One region of the Acidiphilium sp. AL genome, then DNA from elsewhere that is predicted to be linked to it. Evidence: riboswitches for the same ligand, from Rfam matches in the RefSeq annotation. Region 1 holds a riboswitch; the other holds the start of a gene.
The links. A riboswitch is a leader RNA that binds a small molecule or an ion and turns the genes downstream of it on or off. The one in region 1 is predicted to bind cobalamin.
Positions count from the first base shown of each region.

Region 1 (15,589 bases):
CCCACCGCGGTCAACGCGACCGAGGCCGGCAAGCGCATCGCCGCCGAAACCAAGGGGCGGGTGCGGGTGCAGGTTTTCCCGAGCAACGAACTCGGTGACGACACGCATATGCTGTCGGAAGTGCGCTCCGGCGCGATCCAGATGATGGGGATCGGCGACAACATCCTCTCCAGCCTGGTGCCGAGTGCGGCGATCGACAATGTCGGCTTCGCGTTCAAGAATATCGAAACCGCCTGGAAAGCGCTCGACGGCAAGGTCGGCGCTGTGGTGCGCGCCGATATCATGAAGCTCGGTCTCTACCCGATGCGCCGGATCTGGGACGAAGGCTTCCGCCAAATCACCACCAGCACCAAGCCGATCAAGACCCCGGCCGATCTCAAGGGCTTCAAAATTCGCGTCCCGCCCAGCCCCATTTCGGTGTCGCTGTTCAAATATCTGGGCGCGGCGCCCACCTCGCTGAACATCGCGGAGCTGTATACCGCGCTGCAGACCAAGGTGGTCGACGGTCAGGAAAATCCGCTCGGCCTGATCGAAACCCAGAAATACTATCAGGTCCAGAAATACTGCTCGATGACCAACCACATGTGGGTGGGTTACTGGATGCTGGTGAACGGCGCGTTCTGGAAGAGCATGCCGGAAGCGGACCGCAAAATCGTCGAGGCCGCGTTCAACGAACAGGCGCCCAAGCAGCGCGTCGCCAACAACACGCTGAACAACTCGCTGAAAGGCAAGCTGACCAAGCAGGGCATGGTGTTCAACAGCACCGACCCGAAGGCGTTCCAGGACGCCCTGATCAAAGCCGGTTTCTACAAGGATTGGGAGAAGAAATTCGGGCCGAAGCTATGGTCGGCGCTCGAAGCCTATACCGGCAAGCTCTCCTGACACACTGAATGAACGTGCAACCGAATACCCCAGCCGCCGCCCTCCGGCGGCTGGACGTGCTGGTCGACTGGATAACGCAAGGGCTGGCGGCAGCCCTTGTCGTTATTGAAATTATCATTTTGTTTGCCGGCATCATCTGGCGCTACGTGCTCGACAAGCCGCTGATCTGGTCGAACGAACTCGCGGAGATTCTGTTTCTCTGGCTCGTCAGCCTGGGTGCGGTCATCGCACTGCGGCGCGGCGAGCATATGCGGATGACCGTTCTGGTCGCCCGGCTGACGCCGGGGCGGCAGCGCTTTCTGGCGCGTATCGCGGGCTTGATCGTCGCGGTATTCACCCTCGAACTGATCGTGCCGGGAATCGGCTATATGTACGAACAGCAGGCCATCACCACGCCGACGCTGCATATTCCCGGTTCCTGGGAGGTTGCCGGGCAGCTGGTTGCTCTGATGATGCTGTTTTACGTCGCGCTCCGGCAACTGTTCGCCGGCGCGGCATGGCGGGAATTGCTGATCACGCTGGCGATCGGGGTCGTGATCGGCCTCGGCCTGTGGGCCGCCGAGCCGCTGCTCTACGCCATCGGCAATGGCGATCTTGTCGTGTTCTTCGTTCTCATCGTCGGGGTTTGCATTTTCGCCGGCGTGCCGATCGCCTTCGCCTTCGGCATCGCGACGATCGGCTATATCTATTTTACCAGCTCGATCCCGCTGTCCATCGTGATCAGCCAGATGGATCAGGGCATGGCGTCGATCGAGCTGCTGGCCGTGCCGATGTTCGTCATTCTCGGCCTGCTGCTCGAAATGACCGGCATCGCGCGGGCACTGGTCGATCTGCTGAGCGAGCTGGTGGGCAACCGCCGTGGCGGGCTGTCCTATGTGCTGATCGGCGCGATCTATCTGATCGCCGGGATTTCCGGCTCGAAGGCGGCGGACCAGGCGGCGGTGGCCCCGGTGCTGCTGCCGGAAATGAAGCGGCGCGGCACGCCGCCGGGCGAACTGGTCGCCCAGCTCGCCGCCGCCGCCGCGATGTCGGAAACGATTCCGCCGAGCCTCGTGCTGATCATCGTCGGCGCGGTGACCGGCGTGTCAACCGCCGCGCTGTTTACCGGCGGCCTGCTGCCGGCGGCGGTGGCCGCGCTCGGCCTGATCATCCTGATTTTCTTCCGTACCAGAAACGAGCGGCCGAGCGGCGCGACCGTGGCACCGCGCGAAGCCGCGCGCCTGTTCCTCGTGGCGATTCCCGCGCTGATCCTGCCGTTTCTGATCCGTTATGCCGTGCTGGCCGGCATCGCCACCGCGACCGAGGTTGCCACGATCGGCGTGGTCTACGCCGTGCTGGTCGGCCTCGTCGTCTATCGCTGTTTCGACTGGCGGCGGGTGTTTCCGATTCTGGTCGAAACGGCGGCCCTTTCGGGGGCGATTTTGCTCATTATCGGGGCGGCGAGCGCGATGGCCTGGGCGCTGACCCAGGCGGGTTTCGCGCAGACCCTGACCGCGGCGATGACCGGGCTGCCCGGCGGCAAATACGGCTTCATGGCGGTGTCGATCCTGCTGTTCATCGTGCTCGGCAGCGTGCTTGAGGGACTGCCCGCGATGGTGCTGTTCGGCCCGCTGCTGTTTCCGATCGCGGGGCAGGTCGGCATCAACGTGATCCAGTATGCGATCGTCTCGATCCTCGCGATGGGCATCGGCCTGTTCTCGCCGCCCTTCGGCGTCGGCTTCTACCAGACCTGCCTGATCAGCAAGGCGTCGAGCGACGAGGCGCTGGGCCGCATCTGGCCCTACATGGCAACACTCGTCGTCGCTCTGATCGTCGTCGCCGCCGTGCCATGGATTTCGACGGGTTTTCTATAGAAAATTCCATACGCGGAAGACGGCTCTTGCTTATTTGATGACCTTGCGCTCCCGCAGCACGGCGATCGCCGCCGTGTCGGTCTCGATCAGGGCCAGCACATCCTCGGTGTCCGCCCCAAGCTCCGGCGCCGGGCGGGTCAGCGCGCCGGGAGTTTCGGACAGGCGTACCGGGATATTGTGCATCGGCAGCGATCCCATCTCCGGGTCCGGCAGGGCGATCAGCGCCTCGCGTTCGCGAACGAAATCGTGGGCTATCAAATCCGCTGGGTCGCAGACCGGCCCGACCGTCACGCCCGCCTGATCGAACAAAGCCAGATTCTCCGCCTGCGTGTGCGCCGCCATGAACTCGGCCACGATCGGGTCGAGCAGATCGTTATGGGCGACGCGCGCGCTGTTGGTCGCGAATCGCGGATCGACGATCAGTTCAGGCCGCCCGATGACGCGGAACAGGCGTTCGGCCATTTGCTGCATCGAGGCCGACAAGGCGACATATTTGCCGTCTGCGCACCGATACACGTTGCGCGGCGCGGTGGTGCCCGACCTGCTGCCGTGACGCGCCGGGGCGCGGCCGGTCAGCGCATAATTCGCCGCCTGCGGACCGAGCACGCTCAGCATGCTCTCGAACAGCGAAAGATCGACTACCTGGCCGCACCCGCCCGCCACTTCGACATGGCGCAGCGCGATCATGATCGCGGTTGCCCCGTAAAGCCCGGTGATCATGTCGGCGAGGGCGAGCGGCGGCAGCACCGGCGGACGGTCCGGGTAGCCGTTCATCGCGGCGAAGCCCGACATCGCCTCGACCAGACTGCCGAAGCCCGGCTTGGCGCGGAACGGCCCGGTCTGGCCCCAGCCGGAGATTCGCGCGACGACGAGCTTCGGGTTCGCCTCCAGCAGAATATCCGGCCCTAGCCCCATGCGTTCGAGCTTGCCGGGGACGAAATTCTCCACCAGTACGTCGGCGATCGCAACCAGACGCAGCAGCAGCGCCAGCCCTTCGGGGTCGCGATAATCCAGCGCGAGACTCCGCTTGTTGCGGGCATAGACTTTCCAGTGGGTGGAAATATCGTCGACGCGCCAGTGGCGCAGATCGTCGCCGGTCGCTGGGTTTTCCACCTTGATGACATCGGCACCGAAATCGGCCAGCACATGCGTCACGACATTGCCGGCGACCAGGCGCGACAGATCGAGCACCCGCACGCCGTTCAGCGGCGCTCGCGCACCGGGCTCGTACTCCTTCTGATGCAGGCCAGCGTCCATTCCGATCGTCTCCCATAACTGCGGCGCAGGTTATAGAACGTCGCGAACCGCCAGCCATGGTCGTGCCGCGGGCATCAGAGCAAAGGATACATCATGACTGAATTTTCGGGCCGAACCCTGCCGATCTGGCGTTCCATGCTGTTCGTGCCGGTGACGGTCGAACGCTTCGTCGCCGGCGCGGCGCGGCGCGGTGCGGATGCGATCATTCTCGATCTTGAGGATTCGATCCCGGTCGCCGAGAAGGAGCGCGCGCGTGGCATGATCGCCGCCGCCACGAAAACCGTGAGTGCTGCCGGCGCGGATGTGATCGTTCGCGTCAACCGCCCCTGGCGGATGCTGGTGCGCGATCTGGAGGTGGCGGTTTCCCCAGGGGTCACCGCACTCATGCTCCCGAAGATCGAGAGCGCCGACCATCTGCGCCTGATCGCCGAAACCGTCGACGAGATTGAGGCCGAGCGCGGCATGGCTCCGGGGCACACCAGGCTGATCGCGATGTTGGAGACCCCCGGCAGCATCTTCCAGGCCGAGGCGATCGCCCGCGCCCATCCGCGTCTGGTGGCGCTGACGGTGGGGTCGGAGGATTTGGCACTCGCGGTCGGCATGGTACCCGAGGCCGATGGTTTGCTGTTTCCCAAGCAGCAGGCGATCTTCGCGGCGCGCGCCGCCGGCATCCTGCCGCTCGGCTTTTTGGGCACGGTCGCCGATTTCGCCGATCTCGGCCGCTTCCGTGCCACGATCGAACGCTCCCGCCGCCTCGGTTTTTCCGGCGCGTCGGTGATTCATCCAGGACAGGTCGCGATCCTCAACGAGGCGTTCCGCCCGCAGTCGGCCGAACTCGATCACGCGCGGCGGCTGGTCGCGGCCTATGAGGAGGCGACGAAAGCGGGGCGGGGCGCGGTTGCCTTCGAGGGGCGGATGATCGATGTTCCCGTGGTGCGCCGGGCGCAGGCCCTGATCGAGCGCCATGAGGCGATCGAAGCGCGCGGCTCGGCGGATCGCACGGCACCGGTTGCGACCGCAAATGCCGATACCGGGACCTAGAGCAATATGGCTTTAAGTGGAATCGCACAGCGATCTACAAAGCCATGAAATTCCGCGCCGATCGACCGCCGCGACATGGATGGACGGGCTGGCTGGTATGGCGCGCCGTTTGTCCGTCAGCTTCGTGTCGGCGTCGGGTCGATCACGTTCGCGCAGGCATCGGTCGGCGCCGCGGCGACCGGCCCGAGAAGCGGCACGATCTTCAGCCCGGCGGAGGTGACGCGGCAGGGCGCCGCGGCGAGGCCGCAACCGGACAGGGACAGCGCGGCAACACCCAGAACGGCGGTGAGGGTCAGCTTCGAAAGGATGCTCATGATCCGACTATAGGGCGATTTCCCGCGGCGGCGAAACCTGGCGCGCTTATGCAACTGCCCGCCCTTCACAACGCCGGCACCGACCTTTGGCATTCGGGTAATCCGGCGGCAACAAAAATTCCGGCATCTTTGTGACGGTGTTTGAAAACAGGCGTTAAATCAAAAATGTTCATGTCAAAATAATGGCGACATATTTTTGGTTGATTTATAATCAATGTCGAATCTGTAATGACGATTTTATTGGAACGATTCGGCTCGGTTGCCTATATTTTGCAGGCGACTTGTTCCGTGTGGCGACACGTCCCGTATGGTGACTTGTCTTCGCGAAGCAATGAGAGGAGATATTGTTATGAAAAAATATATCTTGCCGAGTCTGGCGGCCCTGGCTCTGATGAGCGGTGCCGCGCTGGCGCAATCGACCACCTATCAATCCACGACCACCACCGCCGTCGTGCCTCCGGCGCCACCCGCCATCGTTCCGCCGCCGCCGGGCACGCTCAGCACCACGGTGACCAGGCGCACCGATAACGGCTACGGCACGCGGAGTTACTCGCAGCAAACCACCTACGGCAATCCCGATACCGCCGCTTCGGAAAGCAGGAGCGTCACGGTCACCCAGCCGGCGCCTTACGTGGCAACCTCGACGCGGCGCACCACCACGACAACGACCACGCCTTGATGCGGCCTGACAGCAACAGGAGAATGGCGATGATCGCGAACAAAGCCGGCGTACGATTGGCGCTGGGGCTTTCCCTGATCGGCGGCATGGCGGCCCTGTCCGCCTGTTCCGGCCCGCCGCCGACCCGGACCATCACGAGCACCGAGGAAACCACCACCAGACCAGTGCTGGTGCCGGCACCGCCGCCCATGGCCGTGCCGGGGACACCCTCGACGGTAACGACGACGACCAGCCGTTCCGAGCAGGTCAATCAGTAGCCCCGCACCGCGTCCCGCGCGGGTTCGCAAACCCGCACGGGACGCATCTATGTGAGCCGGTCGATCAGCCGCTGCAGCACCGGGCGCATCCGGCGCAGTTCCTCCAGATGAATCGCCGACAGCGCGGCGAGTTTTTCTTCCCCCGCCGGCGTCAGCGCCAGCCGCACCCGCCTGCGGTCCGTGCTGTCGGGAATCCGGGAAACCAGGCCCGAATCGGCCAGCCGGTCGGCCAATTCCACCATGCTGTTGTGGTGCAACGCCAGCCGCTCGGCGAGATCGCCGAGGCCGATCGGCGCGGCGCCATCGGCCCCCTTGATCGCGAGCAGCGCCTGGTGCTGGCGCGGCGTCAGCCCGGCGCTGCGCGCCGCCGTCTCGCTCAGGGACAGGAACCGGCGCAGCGCATATCGGAACTCCGCGAGCGTCCGGTAGTCGTGATCGGAAAGGGTCATGTCGGACATACGCGAGTGTAACCCGAAACGCCTCTTGTCTATATATGTCGTATTACGATATTAGCGCCGCGACAGAACGATATTCCTCTTCAATCGGATTCCAGCTCCATGAAACCCAGTACCCGACCGGCATCCGGTATCGCGGATCTCGGCGATTTCACGACGGATAAGCGCCTGTTCCCGCTATCCGCCCTTGCGCTGCTCGCCGGAACCTTCGGTGTCGCGGCCGGCTGGATTCTGCTCCGGCTGATCGCGCTGATCAACAACATCTCCTATTACGGCATCTGGTCCACCAGGGTGATGCAGCCCGGCGGGGTGCCGCATCATGGCCATCCGGCGCTCTGGACCATCCTGATCCCGGTCGCCGGGGCGGTCATCATCGGCATCATGGCGCGCTACGGCTCGGAAAAAATCCGCGGTCACGGCATCCCCGAGGCGATCGAGGCGATCATGCTCGGCAATGCCCGGCTCGACCTCAAGGTCGCGATCCTGAAGCCGATCTCCTCGGCGATCTCGATCGGCACCGGCGGCCCGTTCGGCGCCGAGGGCCCGATCATCATGACCGGCGGAGCGGCTGCCTCTCTGCTCGCGCAGTGTTTTTCCCTCACCGACGCCGAACGCAAGACGCTTCTGGTCGCCGGTGCCTGCGCGGGCATGACGGCGGTGTTCGGCACCCCGGTCGCCGCGATCCTGCTCGCCGTCGAGCTTCTGCTGTTCGAATGGAAGCCGCGCAGCGTGCTGCCGGTCGCGATCGCGTGCATCACCGCCGCGATCGAACGGCGCTACGTGCTCACGCCCGCGCCGCTGTTTCCCTATGTCGGCAACGTCATCATCGACCCGCTCCACGCGCTCGGCTGGGTCGGGCTGGGCCTGATCGCCGGTCTCGGTTCGGCGCTGCTCACCATGATGGTCTACGCCGCCGAAGACGGATTCCTGAAACTGCCGATCCATTGGATGTGGTGGCCGGTGCTCGGCGGCGTGGTGGTCGGTATCGGCGGCATCTTCGATCCGCTCGCGCTCGGCGTCGGCTACCCGGATATCGCCAAGCTTCTCGCCGGCGGCCTCGTCGGCGCGGCGGCGATAAGGCTGGTTCTGGTCAAAAGCGTGATCTGGTCGGTCGCTCTCGGTTCGGGCACCTCGGGCGGCGTGCTGGCGCCCTTGCTCATCATGGGTGGCGCGCTCGGCGCCGTGCTGGCGCCGTTCATGCCGCACGCGGCACCCGGCTTCTGGGCGGTGGTCGGCATGGCGGCGATGATGGGCGGAACCATGCGCTCGCCGCTCACCTCGACCCTGTTCGCGGTCGAACTCACCGGCAATCATCTCATCCTGCTCCCGGTCATCACCGCCAGCATGGCGAGCATGGGCGTTACCGTATTGCTGATGAAACGCTCGATCCTGACCGAGAAAATCGCCCGGCGCGGCCATCATCTGACGCGGGAATACAGCGTCGATCCGCTCGCCATCGCGCGCGCCGGCGAGATCATGGCGACCCCGGTGGAGACGCTCGGTTCCGACATGAGCATCGGCGACGCGATCGAGTATTTCCTCGCCCCCGAGCCGCGCCATCGCGCCTATCCGGTCACCGACGAGAACGGCGATCTGGCCGGCCTGGTCTCCCGCGCCGATATCCTCGCCTGGATCGGCAACGAAGCGGATCGCGCGATTCCACTCGGCGCGGCGCTCGCCCATCGCCGCGTGGTCACCGCCTGGGAAGGCGAGATGGCGATCACCGTCGCTTCGCGCATGATCACCGAGGACACGCCGCGCATCCCGGTGGTCGATCATGAAGGCCGGCTCCAGGGGATCATTTCGCGCGCCGATCTGCTGCGCGTGCATCACCGCGTCGTTGCGGCGGAAACCAAGCGCGAACGCTATTTCCGCCGCCGCGCCGCGATCATCGCCGAAACCTCGCCGGAGTTTGCCTCCGGCGAGGGGGCGAAGATGCGTCAGGTCGAGTGAGTCGCGGCCCGCAGCCGCCGCGCCGCCGCGACCATGTTTTCCAGCGCGGGCCGAACCTCGTCCCAGCGCCGGGTCTTCAAGCCACAATCGGGATTGACCCAGAGCCGGTCGGGGTCGAGCCGGGCCGCCGCGCGTTCCAGCAGCGCCGCCATCTCGGCGGCCTCCGGCACGCGCGGGCTGTGGATGTCCCACACGCCCGGCCCGATCTCGTTCGGATAGTTGCGCTTCTCGAACGCCTCCAGCAGCGCCATCCGGCTTCGCGTCGCCTCGATGCTGATCACGTCGGCATCCAGCGCGGCGATCGCATCGAGGATATCCTCGAAATCAGCGTAGCACATATGGGTGTGGATCTGGGTCGCATCCCGCACCGGCGAAGCCGAAAGACGGAAGCAGTCCACCGCCCAGGCGAGATAGGCGTCGCGTTCGGCGGCACGCAAAGGCAGCCCCTCGCGCAAGGCCGGCTCGTCGATCTGGATCACCCGGATGCCGGCGTCTTCCAGGTCGGCGACCTCGTCGCGGAGTGCCAGCGCGATCTGCCGGCAGGTCGTCTCGCGCGGAATATCCTCGCGTACGAACGACCATTGCAGAACGGTCACCGGCCCGGTCAGCATTCCCTTCACCGGCTTCTCGGTCAGCGACTGGGCGAAGCGCGCCCAGCGCACCGTCATCGGCGCGGGGCGCGACACATCCGCCCAGATGATCGGCGGCGCGACGCAGCGGCTGCCATAGGATTGCACCCAGCCATGCCTTGTGAAGGCGAATCCGGCGAGACGCTCGCCGAAATACTGCACCATGTCGTTGCGCTCGAATTCGCCATGCACCAGCACGTCGAGCCCGATCGCCTCCTGCCAGGATATCGCCTCGCGCGTCCAGGTCTCGATCGCCGCGTCATAGGCCGCATCGTCGATCGCCCCCTTGGCGTGCGCCGCCCGTGCGCGGCGCACCTCGGTGGTCTGCGGAAACGAGCCGATCGTGGTGGTCGGAAAGCGCGGCAGATCGAGTGCTGAGCGCTGCGCTACCCGGCGCACCGGAAACGCCGAACGCCGTCGGGTCATCGCATCGGTCGCTTCGGCGAGCCGGGATGCGACCGCCTTGTTATGCACCGAGTCGCTGGCCGCCCGCGCGGCGATCGCCGCATCCGACTCGTCGAGCGCTGCCGCGATCGCGGCCTCGCCCTCGTCGAGGCCGCGCGCGATCAGCTTGATTTCCACCAGTTTCTGCATCGCGAAGGCCAGATTTCCGGCAAGCTCCGCCGGCAGCCCGGTTTCTTCGGCGAGATCGAGCGGCACATGCAGCAGCGAGCAGGAGGGCGCGATCATCAGAAGCCGCGCGTCGCGCGCCTCGGCGACGCGCTGCGCCGTCGCGAGGCAGGCGCGCAGATCCGCCCGCCAGATATTGCGCCCGTTCACCAGCCCGAGCGACAAAGCGAGATCGGGCCGCGCCTGTTCCAGCACAGGCCCGAGATCCAGCGAGCCGCGGCAGAGATCGAGATGCAGTCCGGCGACCGGCAGGCCGAGAACCGTCGGGAGGTTGTCGCCGATCGGCCCGAAATAGCTGGCGAGCAGAAGCTCCGGGCCGGCCTTGGCGAGCGCGCCATAGGCGCGGGCGAAGGCGTCACGCGCGCGGGCGGGCAGATCGAGCGCCAGCACCGGCTCGTCGATCTGCACCATCACCGCCCCCGCCTCGGCGAGTTCGCGCAGGATGCGCGCATAGACCGGCACCAGCGCGTCCAGCAGATCGAGCGGATCGGAGCCGTCGGTGGTCTTGGCGAGGCGCAGGAAGCTCACCGGCCCGAGCAGCACCGGCCTGGTCCGCAGGCCGGACGAGGCCGCCTCGCGGAACGACGCGAGCGGGCGGTTCTCGGTAAGGACGAAACGCTGATCGCGCGCGAGCAGCGGCACCAGATAATGGTAATTGGTGTCGAACCATTTGGTCATTTCGAGCGCTGGCTTCTCCGCATTGCCGCGCGCGAGGGCGAAATAGGTCGCGAGCGATACCGGCCCGCCGCCGTCCCAGCCATAGCCAGCCGGAACCGCGCCCAGCATCGTCGCGGTATCGAGCACATGATCGTAAAGCGAGAATTCGCCGGACGGGATATGCGCGAGTCCCGCGCCGTGCTGATGCCGCCAATGGGCTTCCCGCAGCGCTGCTGCCTCGCGCAGCAAGGCCGCTTCGCCGCTCTTGCCCGCCCAGTGCGCTTCGAGCGCCGTCTTCAGCGCACGCCGATGGCCGATGCGCGGAAAGCCGAGATTGCTGGCGACGGTCATGCGCGATGCCCTCCGCCGGACCGGAATTCTGAAAACACCATATCTGCCTCCTTGACCGGGGCACCCCGCCCGGTGGGTCTGTTCGTGCCGCGCCGGCAGGTCTCCTGGCTCGCGGGTCACAGCGCCGATGCACCTTCCCAGGGAAATCCCCAGTGGCGGGCCGTTGCCGGCCCATGCATCCTTGCTCGCCGCTCACAGTTGCGGGGGCAGCTACCGACTGGCCTCCGGGATTGCATCCCGGCCGAGGCGTCACGGCATTCCCATTTGATCCGCTCGCGCGGAACCGTCGCAAAACCGACTGTATCGCCCGGCTTACCGAGACACAAGCTTGCGGTCACGATCCGGCACGGCGCGCCGGCGCCTCATCCGCTCCCGGCCCGCATCGGGCCGCAGGACAAGGAAACACCGATGACCCTCATCACCAAACGCTTCGCCATCGCCGCCGCTCTGTCGCTCGCCGCCACCGGTTCGGCCTTCGCCTATAGCGGCCAGGCATTGCAGAAGGACGCCAAAGTCACTCCGGTCCGGGCGCGGCAGATCGCGCTGCGCGCGCAGCCCGGCACGATCGCCGCCATGGAACTCGAACGCGAGACAGGCGGCAGCGGCCTGCGCTATTCCTTCGACATCAAAACCACAGGCGCGACCCATGAAATCGGCGTCGATGCCAAGACAGGCGCGGTTCTGGAAAACAGCGTGGAAGGCCCCAGCGCCGACTGACACCGGATCATAACAGCGGAACGTAGCGTCAGCTCGTTCCGCTGCTCAGTCATTCCATTTACAAATATTTCGCGTGAAACCGCAGATGATCCTCGATGAAGCTGGCGATGAAGAAATAGGAGTGATCGTAGCCCTCCCGCATCCTGAGATCGAGTGAAACGCCCTTCGCTGCGCAGGCCTCGCGCAGCAATTCCGGCTTGAGCTCCCGCTCCAGGAACGGATCGGCATCGCCCTGATCGACCAGGATCGGCGGGCCCTGCCAGCCCCGCGCCTCGATCAGCGCGGTCGCATCGTAATCCCGCCACGTGGCCCGATCGGCGCCCAGATATCCCGTCAGCGCCTTTTCGCCCCAGGGGCAGCGCATCGGCGAGACGATCGGCGAGAACGCCGAGAGCGATTTGTAGGAAGCCGGGTTTTTCAGCGCGATGGTCAGCGCGCCATGGCCGCCCATCGAATGGCCGAAAATCCCCACCCGCGCCGGATCGACCGGAAATTTTTCTCCGATCAGCGCCGGCAACTCCTTCGTCACATAGGAATACATCCGATAACCGTGATGCCACGGCGCCTCGGTCGCATCGACATAAAACCCGGCACCGGAGCCGAAATCATAGGCATCGTCCTCGCCCGGATAGCCCAGCCCGCGCGGCGAGGTGTCGGGAACCGCGATGGCGATGCCGAGTTCGGCGGCAACGCGCTGCACGCCGGCTTTCACCACGAAATTCTCCTCGGTGCAGGTCAGGCCCGAAAGCCAGTAGAGCAGGGGAACCTTGCCGCGCTCCGCCTGCGGCGGAAGAAACAGGCCGAATCGCATGGCGCAGCCGGTTTCGGCCGATTCGTGACGATACACGCCCTGGGTGCCGCCGAAACATTTCTGCACGGAGATCGTTTCCAAAATTTTCGGTCCGCTCATCGTTTTCTCCCGTTGGAATGGCTGCACTATCGCCGCGCCGTCCCGCCCGCGCAATCGGCCGGCGGCGGTTTATGCGATCGGAAGAATGTATCGCTTTCATGCTGGAATCGCCAGGAATCCCGCCGCGCCATTGCGTATTCGCGTTGACAGGCCGGAGTGTTTCTGCGTCATTAACGCTGCAATCGACTTTGGCTTGCCTTGTTGCGCGAGACGGGGGTTTCCGTATGCGGCCAAGACGTCCAAAACCCGGTTGTCCCTCTTGAGCCGTGCGGCGGTCGTACGGCGGGTGTGTCTAAGGAGCGACGACGCAGCAATGGCGATCGGCACTGTCAAGTGGTTCAACACCACGAAAGGCTTTGGTTTCATCGTGCCGCAAGACGGCGGCAAGGATGTCTTCGTCCACATCACCGCGGTTCAGGCGGCCGGAATGCGCGGCCTGAACGAAGGCCAGAAAGTTTCCTACGAAATCGCGATGGAACGCGGCAAGGCCGCGGCCATCAACCTCAAGGCGGTTTGAAGTTCCCGATACTTCGGCCAGTTGGAACGGGGCCCTTCGGGGCCCCTTTTTTTGTCCCGTTTTTTCATCGATTCATACCGAAATCCTTGCGAATGCCGGCAGGTTTTGATAGACATTTACGTTAACGGCAACTAAACGCATCCTGAGTGAACGCGGCCTTTGAGCCGTGTCGCAAGCCGTCTCTGGAGGAAAACGCCATGAACGATCTCGCCGCCCCTCGTCCCGTCGCGGAGTTCACCGCCGTCGCCCGCCCGGCCGGCACGATGCTGGACGATGCCGCGCGCCGGTTCGGCACCCGCCCGGCGATCGATTTCCTCGGCCGGGGCTGGAACTGGGGCGAGATCGCAGCGCTTGCCGACCGCGCCGCCGCCGGACTGCAGAAACTCGGCGTCGCCAAAGGCACGCGGGTCGGGCTCTGCCTGCCCAACACGCCCTATTTCGTCGTCATGTACTTCGCCATCCTGAAGGCCGGCGGCACCGTGGTGAACTACAACCCGCTCTATACCGAGCGCGAGATCGCCGCACAGGTTCGCGATTCCGGCACCACCATCATGGTCTCGCTCGATGTCGCGATGATCCACGAAAAAATCGGCAAGCTTGCCGCCAATGGGCTGTTTCAGCGGGTTATCGTCTGCTCGATGGCTGCGGCGCTGCCGCCGCTCAAAGGGCTGCTGTTCCGGCTGTTCAAGAGCAAGGAACTCGCGAAAATCCCCGCCGGACTACCCTATCTCCGCTTCGAGACCCTGATTTCAGGCGCCGCCAAACCCAGCCCGGTCGCGATCGATCCTGAGAACGATATCGCCACGCTGCAATATACCGGCGGCACCACCGGCGTCCCCAAGGCGGCGATGCTCACCCATGCCAACATCACCGCCAATGTCCAGCAGGTTCTCGCCGGCAGCCCGCCGATGGACGAGGGCGCCGAGCGGATCATGGGCATCCTGCCGTTCTTCCACGTCTTCGCGATGACGGCGGTGATGAATTTCGGAGTTTCGATCGGCGCCGAACTCATCCTGATGCCGCGTCTCGACATGAAAATGCTGATGGCGGCGATCGCCCGCAAGCGCCCCACCATCATGCCGGGCGTGCCCACGCTCTATACCGCGATCTGCAACGCGGCGGGCGAGGGGAAGGATCTGTCCTTCATCAAATTCTGCATCTCCGGCGGCGCGCCGATCTCGATCGAGGGCGCCGAGCGGTTCGAGCGCCTGTCCAAATGCGCCGTGCTGGAAGGTTACGGCCTGTCGGAAACCTCGCCGGTCGTCACCGCGACTCCGCCAAGCGGGGTCAGGCGCGGCTCGGTCGGCACGCCGCTGCCCGGCACCATCGTCGAAATCCGCGACCCCGAACACCCCGAACGGCTGATGCCGCAGGGCGAACGCGGCGAGATCTGCGTGCGCGGCCCGCAGGTGATGAAGGGCTACTACAACCGCCCGGACGAGACCGCGAAGGTCTTCGTCGACGGCGCGCTGCGCACCGGCGATATCGGTTATCTCGACGCCGACAACTATCTGTTCATCGTCGATCGCATCAAGGATCTGATCCTCTGCGGCGGCTACAACGTCTATCCCCGCGTGATCGAGGAAGCGGCGTATCAGCACCCGTCGGTGCAGGACGCGATCGCCATCGGCATCCCGGACACCTATCGCGGTCAGGCGCCCAAGCTGTTCGTCACCCTGCGTCCCGGAACCAAAGCGACGCCGGAGGAGATTCTCGCCTTTCTCAAGGACCACCTGAACAAGATCGAAATCCCGAAATCGGTCGAAATCCGGGAAACCCTGCCGAAAACCATGGTCGGCAAATTATCGAAAAAGGAGCTCGTGGCCGAGGAGGCGGCGAAGACCGCCAAATCCTGACATTCTCCACTGGACAAAGGTATGGGCATGACCTATACGTAATGGCTATTCTCTTTGCGTTAACTCCCGGAATCGGTCATGTTCGTCCACGCTGAACCAAAAAAACGTCTCTCGAACGGCACAGGATGGGGTATGACTATGACGACAACGGATAGCCCGGCGATGACCGCTCTGCACCAGCGGCACCAACGCGAGATGGCCGAGGCCGGCGGCCAGGCGAACGCGCTCTACTCGGTCAGCCAATTGGCGCGTCAGCTCGGTGTCACCGCGCGGACGATACGCTTCTATGAGGACAAGGGGCTGATCAACCCGAGCCGCGCCGGCACCACGCGCGTCTATACGCCGCGCGACCGGGCCCGGCTGATGCTGATCCTGCGGGGCAAGCGGCTCGGCTTTTCGCTCCGCGAAATCAAGGACTATCTCGATCTCTACGATATCGACCCGACCCAGCACACCCAGGTCAGGCAATTGCTGACCGGCGTGCGCAAGCGGATCGCCAAATTGCAGGAGCAGCGCGCGGCCCTCGAGCAGAGCCTCGCCGAACTCGCGGATATCGAACGCCAGGCCGAGGCGGCTCTCCAGCAGCGCCCAAAATAGTCCCAACCCACAGGTTCAGGAGCCAGTTACACAA
Region 1 covers NZ_JAIMBZ010000006.1:59,808-75,396, forward strand. Annotated here, with positions in the region: gene AiwAL_RS06425 (TRAP transporter substrate-binding protein) at 1-882, shown strand, start outside; gene AiwAL_RS06430 (TRAP transporter large permease subunit) at 891-2,735, shown strand; gene AiwAL_RS06435 (CaiB/BaiF CoA-transferase family protein) at 2,766-3,992, opposite strand; gene AiwAL_RS06440 (CoA ester lyase) at 4,086-5,033, shown strand; gene AiwAL_RS06445 (DUF6726 family protein) at 5,150-5,347, opposite strand; gene AiwAL_RS06450 (hypothetical protein) at 5,697-6,026, shown strand; gene AiwAL_RS06455 (hypothetical protein) at 6,056-6,283, shown strand; gene AiwAL_RS06460 (MarR family winged helix-turn-helix transcriptional regulator) at 6,331-6,741, opposite strand; gene AiwAL_RS06465 (chloride channel protein) at 6,841-8,691, shown strand; gene metE (5-methyltetrahydropteroyltriglutamate--homocysteine S-methyltransferase) at 8,679-10,958, opposite strand; cobalamin riboswitch at 11,035-11,261, opposite strand; gene AiwAL_RS06475 (PepSY domain-containing protein) at 11,367-11,675, shown strand; gene fghA (S-formylglutathione hydrolase) at 11,734-12,585, opposite strand; gene AiwAL_RS06485 (cold-shock protein) at 12,899-13,102, shown strand; gene AiwAL_RS06490 (long-chain fatty acid--CoA ligase) at 13,300-14,958, shown strand; gene AiwAL_RS06495 (MerR family DNA-binding transcriptional regulator) at 15,121-15,555, shown strand.

Region 2 (15,589 bases), on a different contig from region 1:
GGCGATCAGGATTGCGGTTCCCGCATCTCCCGAATCATGCTCGCGCAGCGGAACCGCCGCCGACATGGTTTCCGCGCCGGCGATATCGGCAAGTCCGATCCCGGCCGGATAATCGGCGAGAACGATATCGGGGCGCTTTGCTCCCTTGTTCCGACGAAATGCCAGAACCATGCCGGCATCGGCGAGTTCGCTCGCCACCAGGGCACAGGCGGCGGCACTTGCCGTCACTGCATCGGGCAAACCGGTCAGACTGTCGAGCAGCCGGCCCAATGTTCCGCAACGCGCCTCAACCCCGACCAAAGATTCGGCAGCAAAACCGGGGGATCTGCCAAGCGAGCTCTCATGATCCTTCATGCTCTCGGTTCTGGCACAGAGAAGTAAATGGCTGGTTACCGGACCGTTGACAGCCCTCGCGCGCCTCCTCATGGTCCGGCCCGCATCAACAAGCACGGAACCGCCATCGATGGATCATGCCTCCCTGGAATCGGCTATTGCGACAGCCTGGCAGCGCCGCGATGCGCTGAAGCCGGAGCAGGCAGGCCCCGAGCGCGACGCCGTGAATCAGACCCTTGCCTTGCTCGACCGGGGCGATCTTCGGGTCGCCGAGCCGGGGCCGCAGGGGTGGGTGGTCCATCAATGGGTCAAGCAGGCGATTTTGCTGTCGTTTCGCCTGATGCAAAACGTGGCGCTGCCGGGCCCCGGCGGCGCGCCGGTATTCGACAAGGTGGCGATGAAATTCACTGATTGGACCGCTGCGCGCTTCGCCGAAGCAGGGATTCGGGCGGTGCCTGGCGCCGTTGTCCGCCATTCCGCCCATATCGCGCGCGGCGTGGTGCTGATGCCGTGCTTCGTCAATGTCGGCGCGCGAATCGGCGAAGACACCATGATCGACACCTGGTCCACCGTCGGCTCCTGCGCGCAGGTGGGCCGCAACTGCCATATCAGCGGCGGCGTCGGATTGGGCGGCGTGCTCGAACCGCTCCAGGCCAATCCGGTGATTATCGAGGATGACTGCTTCATCGGCGCTCGGTCCGAGGTCGCCGAAGGCGTGATCGTCGAGCGCGGCGCGGTGCTGTCGATGGGCGTGTTTCTCGGCGCCTCGACCCGGATCGTCGATCGCACGACCGGCGAGGTTCTGTACGGGCGCGTTCCGGCCTATTCCGTCGTGGTGCCGGGCAGCATGCCGGGCAAACCCCTCCCCGATGGATCGCCCGGCCCGTCGCTGGCCTGCGCGGTGATCGTCAAGCGGGTCGATGCCCAGACCCGGTCGAAAACCGCGATCAACGAGCTGCTGCGCGCGTGACCCTGACCGACCCGCTGCCGCTCGCCCAGGCGCTGATCCGCTGCCCGTCGGTCACGCCGGAGGATGCGGGGGCGCAGAGCGTGATCGCAGACGCGCTCGATCGTCTCGGTTTCGCTATCGAAACATCGCGGCACGGCGCGGTTGACAATCTCGTCGCGCGATACGGCGCCGGTGCGCCGCATTTTGCCTTCGCCGGCCATACCGACGTGGTGCCACCCGGCGAGGGCTGGCGATGCGACCCCTTCGCCGGGATAGTACAGGCCGGCGTGCTGTTCGGCCGGGGCGCGGTCGATATGAAGGGTGCGATCGCCGCCTTCATCGCCGCGCTCGCCGCGCGGCGTGAGCGCGGCGGCCGGTTCGGTACGCTCTCCATGCTGATCACCGGCGACGAGGAGGGCGATGCGATCGACGGAACGCGGCGCATTCTCGATCGACTTGCCGAAACCGCCACGATGCCGGATGCCTGCCTGGTCGGCGAACCGACCTGCCGGGCAACTCTCGGCGATACGGTCAAAATCGGCCGGCGCGGTTCGGTTTCGGCGCGCATCCTGGTGCGCGGCACTCAGGGCCATGTCGCCTATCCGCATCTCGCCGACAATCCGCTGCACCGGCTGATCCCCGCACTTGATGCGCTTCGGGCAACCCCACTCGATACCGGCACCGCCTGGTTCGAGCCTTCCAGCCTGCAAATCACCAGCGTCGATGTCGGCAACCGCGTCGGCAATGTCATCCCCGACGAAGCGCGCGCCGCGCTGAACATAAGGTTCAACGACCGTCATACCGGCGCTGGTCTCGGCACCTGGATCACCGAGACGATCCATCGCTTTGCGCCCGATTCCGACTGCGCCATCACCATCGGCGGCGAGGCGTTCCTGGCCGAACCCGGCCCGTTCACCCAGACGCTAAGCGCCGCGATCCGGCGGGCCACCGGCATCGAGCCGAAGCTCGACACCAGCGGCGGCACCTCCGATGCGCGCTTCATCGCGGCCTATTGTCCGGTTGCCGAATTCGGCCTGATCGGCCGCACCATGCACCGGACCGACGAATCCGTGCCCGTTGCGGAATTGCGCGATCTCGCTCACGTCTATGGCATGATCCTCGACGAGGTTTTCGGATGAGCGGCAACCGCGGGCGCGCCCGGATGCAAGGCAATGTCCTTCGCGGTCTGTACCGCCTCGCCCGCGGCGATGCCGGGGGCATCCGCGAATTCGGCAATACCACGACGGCGTTTTCCGCGTCGATCGCGCCTTTGCTGGCATTTCCGATCGTCGGCTCGGCGCTGATCGGAATCAATGGGCATTGGATACTCGCCGCGGTCATCTTCCTCTCCCGGATATGCGGGGTGCTGATCCAGCCGGTGATCACCGAATGGAGTGCACGCCGGACCGGACAGGGCGCCACCTGGCTGATGACGAGCACCGCCTTGAACTGGTCGATCTGGCTGATCTTCCCGCTGATCCTTGCCGGAGTCGTGCTGAGCGGCGGTCTGGTGAGTGTCGGATTGCCGCAACCGGCCGCAACGGCCGTCACGATCGGCCTCATCGTCCTCTACATGTTCTGGTACCAGTGGTTCATCCTGCGCGCCGGCCTGCGCCTCTCGGTCTGGCGTGCCTTGAGCCTGCTGATCGCCATGAACGTCGCGATCGGGGTCGTCTACGGCCTGCCCTACGCACTCCATCCGGGCCTGCTTCGCCTCATCCTGACGTCGCCCGCAGGCTGAGCGCGCGCGCGTAGACCTGTTTGCGCGGCAGACCGAGCCGCCGCGCTACCTCGGCGGCGGCATCCTTGATGCTCATCGTGTCAAGCGCCTCGGTCAACGCGCGATCGAGATCCTCGTCGGATGCGACATGATCCGGCGCCGGCCCGATCACCAGGGTGATCTCGCCGCGCGGCGCCACATCGCGATAATTCGCGGTGAGTTCGGCCAAGCCGCCGCGCCGGACCTCCTCGAAGCGCTTGGTCAATTCCCGCGCGACCGCCGCCGGCCGGTCGCCGAGCACGGCGGCGCAATCGGCCAGCGACGCCGCCAGGCGATGCGGCGCCTCATAGAAAATCAGCGTCGCATTCAGCCCCGCTCGCTCGGCATCGGCGAGCCGTTGCAGCGCCGACCGGCGAGCCGCCGAGCGCGGCGGCAGGAACCCGCCGAACAGGAACGGATGCGGCGGCAGGCCGGACAAGGCGAGCGCCATCACCGCCGCGTTCGGGCCGGGAATCGCACTGATATCGAGCTTCGCCTCGATCGCCGCGCGCACCAGCCGATACCCCGGATCGGCGATCAGCGGTGCGCCGGCGTCGCTGACCAGGGCAAACCGCCGCCCGGCGCGCATCGCCTCGATCAGGGGAGCGATCCGGTCCTGCTCGTTATGGTCGTGCAGCGGTTGCAACCGTGCCGACAGTCCATGAACGGCAAGCAAGATCCCTGTAACGCGCGTGTCCTCGCACAATATGGTATCGGCATCCCGCAGCGCCGCGACCGCGCGCGGTGTCATATCGCCGAGGTTGCCGATCGGCGTGGAAACCAGCACAAGGGCGGGCTGGCGATCCGCTACGGACTCGGCTGTTTGTATAGGAGTTTCAGATGTCACGCCGCGTATTAACGCCTCTGACGCTCACCCTGGCAACCGTGCTCGCCTCATCGCTGTTCCTGTCCTCCTGTTCGGAGCCGATGCCGAGCCTGCCGGGTCTCGGCCCGATCGGTGGCATGGGACCGTCCGCCGAAATACCGAATATCGGCAAGACCAGCGGCCCGGTCGCTCTTCTGGTGCCACTGTCGGGGCCGCTGGCGCCGATCGGCCAGTCGCTCGAACAATCGGTCAAACTCGCTTTCGCCGCACCCGGCGCGCCGCCTCTCGACGTGCGTGACACCGGCGGAACGCCGCAGGGCGCCGCCGCCGCGGCGCAGGCGGCGATCGCAGCGGGCGATGGGCTGATCCTCGGGCCGCTCACCGCCGGCGACACCCAGGCGGTCGCGCCGATCGCGCGCGCCGCCAATGTCAACGTACTTGCCTTCACCAATGACGAGACGGTCGGCGCTCCCGGCGTTTGGCCGCTCGGCGTCTCGCCGGGACAGCAGGTCCGGCGCGTCGTTGCCTATGCCGCCGATCATGGCCGCACCCGCACCGCCGCGATCCTTCCCGACAACGCCTTTGGCCGGATGATGGCGAGCGCGCTGCGGGCCAAGGTGAACGCGCTCGGCGGCCCCTCGCCGCAGATCGGTTACTTCGGCCATTCCTTCGCGAGCCTGACTCAGACGGTGCGCAGCGTCTCCGCCTTCGACAGCAGGGGGGCGAGCATCGAGGCGAAAATCCGCGCGGCGCGCGATCAGGATACCGAAGCCGGGCGGCTGATCGCCGCGAAGCTGGAACGCCAACCAATCCCGCCGCCGCCGTTCGACGCGCTTCTGGTCGGTGCCACCGGCGAGCAACTCGCAGAAGTCGGCACGCTACTGCCCTATTACGAAGCGGGACCACCGCAGATCCAGTTGCTCGGCCCGGCGCTCTGGGCCCATGATGCACGGGCCATGGCGACGCATGATTCGCTGCGCGGCGCGATCTATGCCGCCCCCGATCCGTCGCTCGGGCTCGCCTTCGTCCAGAAATTCGAGGCACGCTATGGCGGTTCCGCACCTCCCGACATCGACAAAATCGCGTTCGACGCCGCGGCGATCGCCGTTCTCGCCTCCCGCGAGGGCGGCTACACCGATCGGGTAATGACCAATCCCGAAGGCTTCTCCGGCGCCGACGGCGTGCTGCGGCTCGACCCGAACGGCCATGTCCAGCGCGGCCTCGCCGTGTTCAAGGTCGAACCCGGCGGCCCGCAAATCGTCTCGCCGGCGCCGACCAGCCTGCGGCCGCCGGCCGCACCGCCGATAAGCTGACCAAAACATGAACCGCCCGATCGCGACCATCGCCGCGTGGCTGGGCGGTCCGCCGTCGCTGATCGTCGTCATCCTGACGATGGCGGGCATTCTGCGGCCCTGGGAAGGCGTGGTGTGCCTGATCGGCTGCGCGGTCTGGTCGCTCGGCGCGGGGATCGTGCTCGCCCGCGATCTGCGCCGGTTCGGCGCGGGAATTGCCGCCTCGGCACCCGGCGAAATCAGGCTGGTCACGCCGGGGCTGACCAATCTCGCTTTCGCGGCGATCCACGCGATCGACACCGAACGTCGCAGCCGTCAGGCAATCGCGACCGGCGCCGATTCGAGCCAGGTACTGCTCGACCGGCTGCCCGACGCCTTGTTCCAGTTCGACGGTTCGCCCGGCGCACGGCGGATCATCTGGCGAAATCCGGCCGCGGCGCGCGCCTATGGCACCGAGGAATCCGCCCTGCTGAGACATCCCGCCCTGCGCACCGCCCTCGCCGAGGCGGAAGCCAGCGGCCAGCCGGTCCGCATCTCGCTTGCCCTCGCCGCCCCGATCCCGCGCGATCTGGACGCGATCGTCATCCGCGCCGGCACCGGCGATCGGCTGGCGCCGCTCTATCTGCTGCTCGCCGACCGCACGCAGGAACGCGGGCTCGAACGGATGCGCGCCGACTTCGTCGCCAATGCGAGCCACGAGCTGCGCACCCCGCTGACCAGCCTGATCGGCTTCATCGAAACCTTGCGCGGGCCGGCTGTGGGCGACACCGAGGCGCTGCCGCGATTCCTGAACATCATGGCCGAGCAGGCCGACCGGATGCAGCGGATCATCGCCGATCTGCTCAGCCTGTCGCGCATCGAAATGACCGAGCACCAGCCGCCGACCGAGATGATCGACATCGCCCTCGTGCTGCGTCAGGTCGCCGGCTTCATGGAGCCGATCCTGCGCGAGGCCGAAATGACGCTGGCGCTCGACATCCCGGTCGACCTTCCTCAGATTCGCGGCGATTCCGGCCAGCTTACCCAGGTGTTCGGCAATCTGATCGATAATGCGACCAAGTATGGGGCTATCAAGCCCGACCCGAAGACGCCGGATGGCGGCGGCACGATCCGCGTCGGCGTCGCGATCGCCCCAGATGCGAATTTCACCCGGCCGGGACTCGTGGTCAGCGTAGCCGATGACGGGCCGGGCATTCCGCGCGAGCACCTGCCCCGGCTGACCGAACGGTTCTACCGGGTCGATAAGGGGCGCGCCCGCGCGGTCGGGGGCACCGGACTCGGGCTCGCGATCGTCAAGCACGTGATCTCGCGCCATCGCGGCCGGCTGGTCATCGACAGTATCGAGGGCGTCGGCACCACCTGCCTCGTCTGGCTGCCGCTTGCGCCCGAACCGGCGCGCGGGTTACAGGACGGCCAGATGACGGTGGCCCGCAAGGGCTGAAACGGGAATGCAGGACGGGCCGGAAACACGGTCCAGGCTGCGGCTGCCCCCGCAACTGTAAGCGGCGAAAGCGATCCAGCATTGGCCATTGTCCGTTTGCACGGGCGAGAAGGCCGGATCGTTTCATGACCCGCGAGCCAGGAGACCGGCCGGCATCGAGACGATGTGCGCGCATTCGGGCGGGGTGGATCGAACGCGAAGGGTGAAACTCCCAAGGCCGTCTGTCGCCGTCATCATACCGTCGCCCTGTCATGGGCGACCGACCGCGGAGACACGTGATGCGCCGCCTCTCCTGCACTATCCTGTGCGCGCCGATTCTTGGCCTGTGCGCCCAGGCCCAAACCGTCCCGTCCGGCACAGTTCCGATCCAGACCGTTACCGCGAGCTATGTACCCACCCCGCTTGCCGACACCCCGGCCAGCGTCACGGTGATTACCGCGGCCGAAATGCGGCGCCGGGGCGACACCACATTGACCCAGGCGCTCTCCGCCGTGCCGGGACTGAACGTCGTTCCCTCGGGCGGTCCGGGCAGTGCGGCCAGCGTGTTCGTCCAGGGCGGCAATTCCGAGGATGTCCTGGTCTTGCTCGACGGCGTGCCGGTCAACGATCCCTCGGTGTCCAATGGCTTGTTCAATTTCGGCGTGGATGGACTGGCCGATATCGCCCGCATCGTCGTGGTGCGCGGCCCGATGTCCGGCCTGTATGGCTCGGGCGCGATCGGCGGGGTGATCAACATGATCACCCGACGCGGCACCGGCGCGCCGCATGTCGATTACGATATCGCCGGCGGTTTTCCCGGCCAGGGCCAAGGCAGCGCCACATTGTCCGGCCGCAGCGGCGCCTTCGATTACGCGATCACCGGATCGTTGATCGAACAGGCCGGCTTCGATAGTCTGGCACGGCGCCTTTCGGTCTATCGGGCGGTGCGCAACCCGTTCCGCTACAAGCTCGGCTCGCTGAATCTCGGCTACACGCCGGTCGCCGGCACCCGCGTCTCGCTGATCGTGCGCGCCCGCCAGACCGGCTCCACCTACCCCGATCTCGGCTATCCCGCCTTCGATGATCCCTATGAAAACAACTACGATTCCCAGGTATTCATCCGTTTCGGGGTGAAATCCCACCTGCTCGACCGGCATCTGATCACCTCGCTCTACGTGTCCCATGTGCAGGACGACCGGCGCTATCTGGCCCTGCTTGACCCGGCCGACCCCAACGGGTTCGCCGGCAACAGCTCCTACGCCAGCGACCGGACCGTCATCCAGTTCAACAACGTGCTGCGCCTGCAACCGCTCGGCGCGCTGCGCGATGCCGCGCTGGTCGCCGGCTTCGAGCAGGATCGCGACACCGCGAACCAGAACGTGAATGAGAGTTTCTTCGGCTCGCCCTACCTCTCCAGCGTGAACGCCAGCCAGCGCATCACCGCGTTCCACGCCGGCGCGCAGGGCACTCTGTTCCACGACCTGTCGCTGATGACCGCCCTGCGCGACGATGGCGTTTCGGGCTACGGCAACGTGATGACCGGCCGGATTGGCGCGGTTCTTGCCATCCCAGCGCTATCGACCCGCTTCAAAGCCTCCTACGGCACCGGGTTTCTCGCCCCGTCGCTCTACGATCTCCACGGCGTGGATAGTTACGGCTATCGCGGCAACCCGGCCCTTCGGCCGGAGCGTAGCGCGGGCTACCAGTTCGGCGCGACAACCACGCTCGCGGGTTTCGGCCGCAACGGGTTCGCGACCATTTCTGTCGATTATTTTCACAACAATATCAATAATCTGATCGAATATGTTCAGATTTCACCTGTATTCTCGACCGAGCAGAACGTCGCGGTCGCACATATCCGCGGCGTCGAGACCGAGATCGATCTTCATCCGGCAGCCTGGTTCGCAGCAAAGTTCAGCTACACCCGCACCATCGCGCGCGACGGTGCGACCGGCGCCGAGCTGCTGCGCCGCCCGGAGAATGCCGGATCGGCCCTGCTCGACATCCGGCCGATCCCGCGCCTCAATATCGACCCTGAACTCCGTTATATTGGCCGATTTTCCGATTATCTGACCAATAATTCCGGCTACCCCGCCGGCATCGGCCTCGCCAAATCCGGCACCATCGCAGACCTGACGGTCAGTTTCCGTATCTCCCCTGCCCTCACCGTGTTCGCGACCGGCCGCAATCTGTTCAATTCGCCATTCGAGCCGGTCAACGGATTGCAGATTCCCGGCCAGAACTTCCTGTTCGGCATAAGCGGGCGAATCGGGGTGTAATCGGGCACAAGCTGGTCTATGGGAAACGCCTCACCGAGGAATCCCCCCGACCGGACATGACCGCACCGCTGCGCTTTGCCCTGGGAAGTTTTGGCATCGGCATTCTCGTGCTCGGCCTGAAGGCCGCCGCGTGGCAGGTCAGCGGCTCCGCCGCCCTCTATTCCGACGCGCTGGAATCGCTGGTCAACGTGTTCGCCGCGCTGATGGTGTTCTATGCGCTGAAAACCGCCGCGAAACCGGCGGATTTCGAGCATCCCTACGGTCACGCCAAGGCCGAGTTGCTCAGCGCGATGGCCGAGGGCGGCATGATCGTCCTCGCCGCCGTGCTCATCCTGCAACGCGCGGCGGCAACCATTCTCGCGCCGCATCTGCCGGCTTCACCCTGGCTCGGCCTCACCCTCAACGCGTCCGGCGGCGTTCTGAACGCGCTCTGGGCCGTGGTGCTCAGCCGCTCGGGCGCATCGAGGCGCTATCCGGCTCTCGCCGCCGATCAGGCGCATCTGATCGCCGATGCGATCACCACCATCGGCATCGTCATCGGCCTTTCCCTCGCGGTTCTGGCCGATATCCCGATCCTCGACCCGCTGATCGCCGTCGCCATCGCCATCCAGATCGCGGTGATCGGCGGCCGCACCATCCTGCGCTCACTCAGCCTGCTGCTCGACCGGGCCCCGCCGCCCGACATCGTGACACGCATCCGCGGCCTCGTCGCCACCCATGCGACCGGCGCGCTCGAAGCCCACGACATGCGAATGCGCCAGGCCGGCAGGTCGAGCTTCCTCGAATTCCATCTGGTCGTTCCGGGCGAAATGGCGGTTGCCGCGGCGCATGATATCTGCGACCGGATCGAGGCCGCCTTGAAGACCGAAATGCCCGGCGTGGTCATCACGATCCATGTCGAGCCGGATCATAAGGCGAAACATCAAGGGGTTCTGGTCGTATGAGGCACCTGTCATGGTAAAGCTCGACCGCATCGTCACGCGCGGCGGCGACGGCGGCGAAACCTCGCTCGCCGACGGCTCCCGTCTGCGCAAGGATGCCGCCCGCATCCAGGTGTTCGGCGCGCTGGATGAGGCCAATGCGGCGATCGGCGCGTTGCGCGTCGTCTGCGCGGACCGGCCATCGATCGACCGCATTCTCGCCCGCATCCAGAACGATCTGTTCGATCTCGGCGCCGATCTGGCCACCCCCGGCATCGACCGCCCCGGCCCCAAGCTGACCGAAACCTACCTGCTCGCGCTCGATGATGCGGTAGCGGCACTGAACGTCTCGCTGGCCCCCTTGCGCAGTTTCGTGCTGCCGGGCGGGACCGAAGCCGCATCGCGCGCTCATCTCGCCCGCGCCGTCGCCCGCCGCGCCGAACGCGACCTCGTCGCCCTCGCCGCCGCGGAGCCGGTTTCGCCGGTCCTGGTTCCCTACATGAACCGCCTGTCCGATTTTCTGTTCGTGCTGGCGCGCAGCCTAAACGATGACGGCAGGACCGACATCCTCTGGGTGCCCGGCGGGACACGCTGAACGCCGAATGGTCGAATTCCGGGACCTCGAAGTCCTTTACTGGATCGTCAAGCTCGGCGGTTTCCGCAAGGCGGCGACGCGGCTGAACACCACCCAGCCGGCGATTTCCAACCGCATCGCCCAGATCGAGCGACAATACAACATCTCCCTGTTCGAGCGCGGGCGGCGCAAGCCGGTCACGCTCACCGCGCGCGGCCTCACCTTTTTCAAGCACGCCGAACATATGCTGCGCCTGCACGAGACGCTTCTGGTCTCGCTCAAAGGGGCGGAAGCGCTGACCGGCACGGTACGGCTCGGCGTTTCGGAAACCCTGGTGCATACATGGCTGTCGGAACTGGTGCGGGATCTGCTTCAGACCCATCCCGGCGTCGGGCTCGATATCTCGGTGGATATTTCGGCGACGCTACAAGATGGGTTGAACCGCGGCGAACTCGATCTCGCCTTTATGCTCGATGGACTCGCACCGGCCAAAGCGGTGACTATGTCCCTCTGTGATTATCCGCTGGAATGGGTGGCGGCACCAACGCTGCCGCTCGACGATGGGCTACTCGAACTCAGGCATCTCGCCGCGTGGCCGATCCTAACCTATTCGAGCCGAACCCAGCCCTATCAGCAAATTTCTGCCCTGTTCAAAGATCCCACCCTCGGTCCGGTGCGGCTGTTCGGTAACGGGTCGCTCGCCTCGATCGTGCGGCTCGCGACCGACGGCATAGGCATCGGTGCGATTCCGCCGGTCACCATCCGCGACGAACTGGCGAGCGGGCGTCTGCGTATCCTGAACACCACGGTGAAGCTGCCGACGCTGCGATTTGCCGCGAGCTATCTCGACGGGCCGGGCGCACGCCTCGCCGCCATGGTAGCCAACCAGGCGCGCGAGATGGCGGCGCGATTTTGATCCAAATTGACTATCAAAATGAATAAGAAATGACAATTTGATGTGATCGATACAGACCTCCTATGCTGGCCGGATCGGGGCAAACGGAGGTTGCGCATGGATATTCGAAGTTTGACGAACCAGTCGCCCGCCGCCGCCCGCGCGCTTGCCGCCTCCGGTGCGTTCGCCGATACCACCGCCGGGCTCGCGCCGGGTTTCGTGCAAGGCAATATCGTGATCCTGCCAGCGGAATTCGCGACATCGTTCGAAACCTTCTGCCGCGCCAATGCCCAAGCCTGTCCGCTGATCCATGTCGGCATACCGGGCGATCCGACTCTCGCACCGCTCGGCTCGGCAATCGACATCCGCACCAACCTGCCGCGCTACCGCGTGTTCCACGATGGCGTCTGCACCGAACAACCCACCGGCATCACCGCCCTGTGGCGCGGCGATCTGGTGACCTTCGTGCTCGGCTGTTCCTTCACCTTCGAGCGCGCGCTGCTCGCAGCGGGAATCCCGCTCCGCCATATCGAGCAGGGCCGCAACGTCGCAATGTATCGCACGACCATTCTCACCAGGCCGGCGCCCCCGTTCGGCGGGCCGCTCGTGGTCTCGATGCGGCCGATGAGCCCCGAGGATGCACGGCGCGCCATTGCCGTGACCGCGCGATTTCATGACATGCATGGTGCGCCCGTGCATATCGGTGACCCGATCGCAATCGGTATCGCCAATCTCGCGCGCCCGGATTTCGGCGACGCGGTGGATTTCGCACCGGGCGACGTGCCGGTATTCTGGGCCTGCGGCGTGACCAGCCAATCGGCGCTGGAGCAGGCTCGGCTGCCCTTCGCGATTACCCATGCGCCGGGCTGCATGCTCATCACCGATCTGCCCGAGCAATTCTGCCCCATCAATCAATAACACCCCAAACGGGGATTTCGAAGCCGCCAGTCACGCGACCTCGCAAACCCTGGATGGAAGGAGACGACAATGTTCGAATGGTATGGAAATATGGGGCGCAACGAAAAGCGCACCTTCTGGGCCTGCTATGGCGGCTATGCGCTCGACGGCATGGACGTGATGATTTTCAGCTTCGTGATTCCCTCCCTGTTCGTGGTCTGGAAAATGACCAGCGCGCAGGCTGGTGAAATCGCGACCGTGACGCTCCTGCTCTCCGCTGCCGGCGGCTGGATCGCCGGCATTCTGGCCGACCGCATCGGCCGGGTGCGCGTGCTGCAGATTACCATCCTGTGGTATGCGATCTTCACTTTTCTTTGCGGTTTCACCCAGTCGCCCGAGCAACTGATGATAACACGCGGTTTGCAGGGGCTCGGTTTCGGTGGCGAATGGGCGGCCGGCTCGGTGCTGATGGGCGAAGTGATCGCCACCCGCTTCCGTGGCCGCGCGGTGGGTTTCGTACAAAGCTCCTGGGCGATTGGCTGGGCCGTCGCGGCGATCGCGGCGACGATCATTCTGCAAATCCTGCCGCCCGATATCGCGTGGCGGGTTCTGTTCTTCGTCGGCCTGGCGCCTGCCGCCTTGGTGTTCCTGATCCGCCGGATGGTGCCGGAATCGCCGATCTTCACCGAAATGCGTTCCAGCGAACGCGGCCGGTCGACCGGCCCCTCCGCGATTTTCTCGCGGCGCTTCCTCAACCTCACGGTGCGCGGTTCGCTCCTCGCCATGGGTGCCCAGGGCGGATATTACGCGATCACCACCTGGATTCCGACCTTTCTGCGCGTGCAGCGCCATCTGACCATTCTCGGCAGCGGCGCCTATCTCGCCGTCATCATCGCGGGCTCGCTGGTGGGTTACATCACCAGCGCAATCCTCACCGACAAAATCGGCAGGCGGCCGAATTTCATCCTGTTCGCGGTCGGCTCGGCGGTCATCGCGGTGTGCTATCTCTATCTGCCGATCTCGAATGAGGCGATGCTGTTTCTCGGCTTCCCGCTTGGCTTCTTCCCTTCGGGCATCTTCAGCGGCATGGGTGCGTTCTACTCCGAGTTGTTTCCAACCGAAATCCGTGCGACCGCGCAAGGATTCTGCTATAATTTCGGACGTGGGATGGCGGCGTTCTTTCCCACCTTGATCGGTTTCGCGGCCAGGACCTTGCCGCTCGGTGCCGCCGTCGCGATCTTCGCGGTGATCGCTTATGCGCTATTTGCGATCGCAGCACTCAGCCTGCCGGAAACCATGAACCGCGCGCTCGACGCGGAAATTCCCGCCCCGGAGACCGTTTGATGAGCGAGGCCGATGCAAGCTGGCGATTCTGGATCGATCGCGGTGGCACCTTCACCGATCTGATCGCCGTCGCGCCGGACGGAAGCCTCGTCACGCGCAAGCTGCTCAGCGAGAACCCCGAGCGCTACGACGACGCGGCGATCGCCGGGATCCGGAATGTGCTCGGAATCGCCCCCGGCGACCCGATTCCGGCCGAGCGCATCCATTCGGTTCGCATGGGCACCACGGTCGCGACCAATGCGCTGCTCGAACGCAAGGGCACGCGCACCGTCCTGGTCATCAACCGGGGCCTCGGCGACGTGCTGCGCATCGGCAGCCAGGCGCGGCCACGGTTATTCGATCTCGCGATCACTTTGCCCTCGATGCTCTACGAAACGGTGATCGAGATCGACGGCCGCATCGGCGTCGACGGCCAGGAGACCGCGCCACTTAACGAAGCGTCAGCGCGCGATGCGCTGATGGCCGCAAAGACGGACGGCGTGGAGGCCGTCGCGATCGCCTTGATGCATGGCTGGAAAAATCCAGCGCATGAGCGGCGCCTTATGGACATCGCACGAGAGATCGGCTTTTCGCAGGTCTCGGCGAGTCACATCGTCAGTCCGCTGCTGCGCCTGGTGCCGCGCGGCGACACCACGGTGGTCGATGCCTATCTGTCGCCGATCCTGCGCCGCTATGTCGACCGGGTGGCAAAAGCGCTGGACGGCGCAAAACTCTATTTTATGCAGTCGCATGGCGGTCTCGCCGAAGCTTCCAGCTTCGAGGGCAAGGATGCGATCCTGTCCGGCCCGGCGGGCGGCATCGTCGGCGCGGCGCGCTCGGCCGAAGCAGCCGGTTTCGCACGCATCATCGGCTTCGACATGGGCGGCACATCCACCGATGTCGCCCTGTATGACGGCGCGTTCGAGCGCAGCTTCGATACCGAAATCGCCGGTGCACGGGTGCGCGTGCCGATGATGGCGATCAACACCGTTGCGGCCGGCGGCGGCTCGATCCTGCATTTCGACGGCGCGCGCTTTCGTGTCGGCCCCGATTCCGCCGGCGCCAATCCGGGACCGGCCTGTTATCGGCGCGGCGGGCCGCTCACGGTAACCGATGCCAATCTCTGCCTCGGCAAAATCCAGCCGCGCCGCTTCCCCGCCGTGTTCGGCCCCAACGGCGATGCTCCGCTCGATGCCGAGATCGTGCAGGCGCGGTTTGCCACCGTCGCAAGGGAGGTTGGGCGCGCGACCGGCATCGCCCGCAGCGCGCAGCAAATCGCCGAGGGATTTCTCGACATCGCGATCGCCAACATGGTCAAGGCGATCAAGCAGGTCTCGATCCAGAAAGGCCGCGACCCGCAGCGTTTCGCGCTCGCCTGTTTCGGTGGCGCCGGCGGCCAGCACGCCTGCCTGGTCGCCGAGGCGCTCGGGATGGATGCCGTGTTCATCCATAAATTCGCCGGCGTGCTCTCGGCATTCGGCATGGGGCTCGCCGAACTCGGCACCGTGCGCCAGCGCGCGATCGAACGGGTGCTCGGCGAGGCCGAGACCGATATCGCAACGGCGATCAACGAACTTTCGGACGAGGCACACGCGGTGCTCGTCGGCCAGGGCAGCGATCCCGTCACCGTCCGCATCGTATCCCAGCTTCATCTGCGCTATGAAGCGACCGAGGCGATCCTGCCGATCGCCGCCGATGCCGATGATCGCGAGATGGCGTTCACCAAAGCGCATGAAACGCGCTTCGGCTTCGCGATTCCGGAGCGCACGATCATCGTCGATGCCGTCTCGGTGGAAGCGATCGCGCCGGGCGAAAGCGTCAGCGAACAAGCCCCGCCGCCCCGCGACGCGATACTCGCCCCGATCGACACCGTATCGATCTGGAGCCGGGGAGAATCGCATCGCGCCGACGTGTTCGATCGCACCGATCTGCGTCTCGGCGATTCGATTCCCGGCCCGGCGATGATCTGCGACGCCAATGCCACCACCATCGTCGAGCCTGGCTGGATCGCCGAGATCGCGCCGCCCGACAATCTGATCCTGCGCCGCCTCACCGAAGCGCGCCGCCGCGCGCCGGATGCGAATGCGCCGCCCGATCCGGTGCTGCTCGAACTGTTCAACAA
Region 2 covers NZ_JAIMBZ010000003.1:220,898-236,486, forward strand. Annotated here, with positions in the region: gene AiwAL_RS03990 (hypothetical protein) at 1-354, opposite strand, end outside; gene dapD (2,3,4,5-tetrahydropyridine-2,6-dicarboxylate N-succinyltransferase) at 464-1,303, shown strand; gene dapE (succinyl-diaminopimelate desuccinylase) at 1,300-2,421, shown strand; gene AiwAL_RS04005 (hypothetical protein) at 2,418-3,023, shown strand; gene rsmI (16S rRNA (cytidine(1402)-2'-O)-methyltransferase) at 2,998-3,897, opposite strand; gene AiwAL_RS04015 (penicillin-binding protein activator) at 3,882-5,180, shown strand; gene AiwAL_RS04020 (cell wall metabolism sensor histidine kinase WalK) at 5,188-6,600, shown strand; cobalamin riboswitch at 6,564-6,769, shown strand; gene AiwAL_RS04025 (TonB-dependent siderophore receptor) at 6,879-8,858, shown strand; gene AiwAL_RS04030 (cation diffusion facilitator family transporter) at 8,915-9,802, shown strand; gene AiwAL_RS04035 (cob(I)yrinic acid a,c-diamide adenosyltransferase) at 9,813-10,373, shown strand; gene AiwAL_RS04040 (LysR family transcriptional regulator) at 10,381-11,268, shown strand; gene AiwAL_RS04045 (putative hydro-lyase) at 11,365-12,165, shown strand; gene AiwAL_RS04050 (MFS transporter) at 12,235-13,488, shown strand; gene AiwAL_RS04055 (hydantoinase B/oxoprolinase family protein) at 13,488-15,589, shown strand, end outside.
Region 2: it holds a riboswitch for cobalamin, as region 1 does, so the genes downstream of both, AiwAL_RS04025 (TonB-dependent siderophore receptor) here and metE (5-methyltetrahydropteroyltriglutamate--homocysteine S-methyltransferase) in region 1, are expected to answer to the same signal.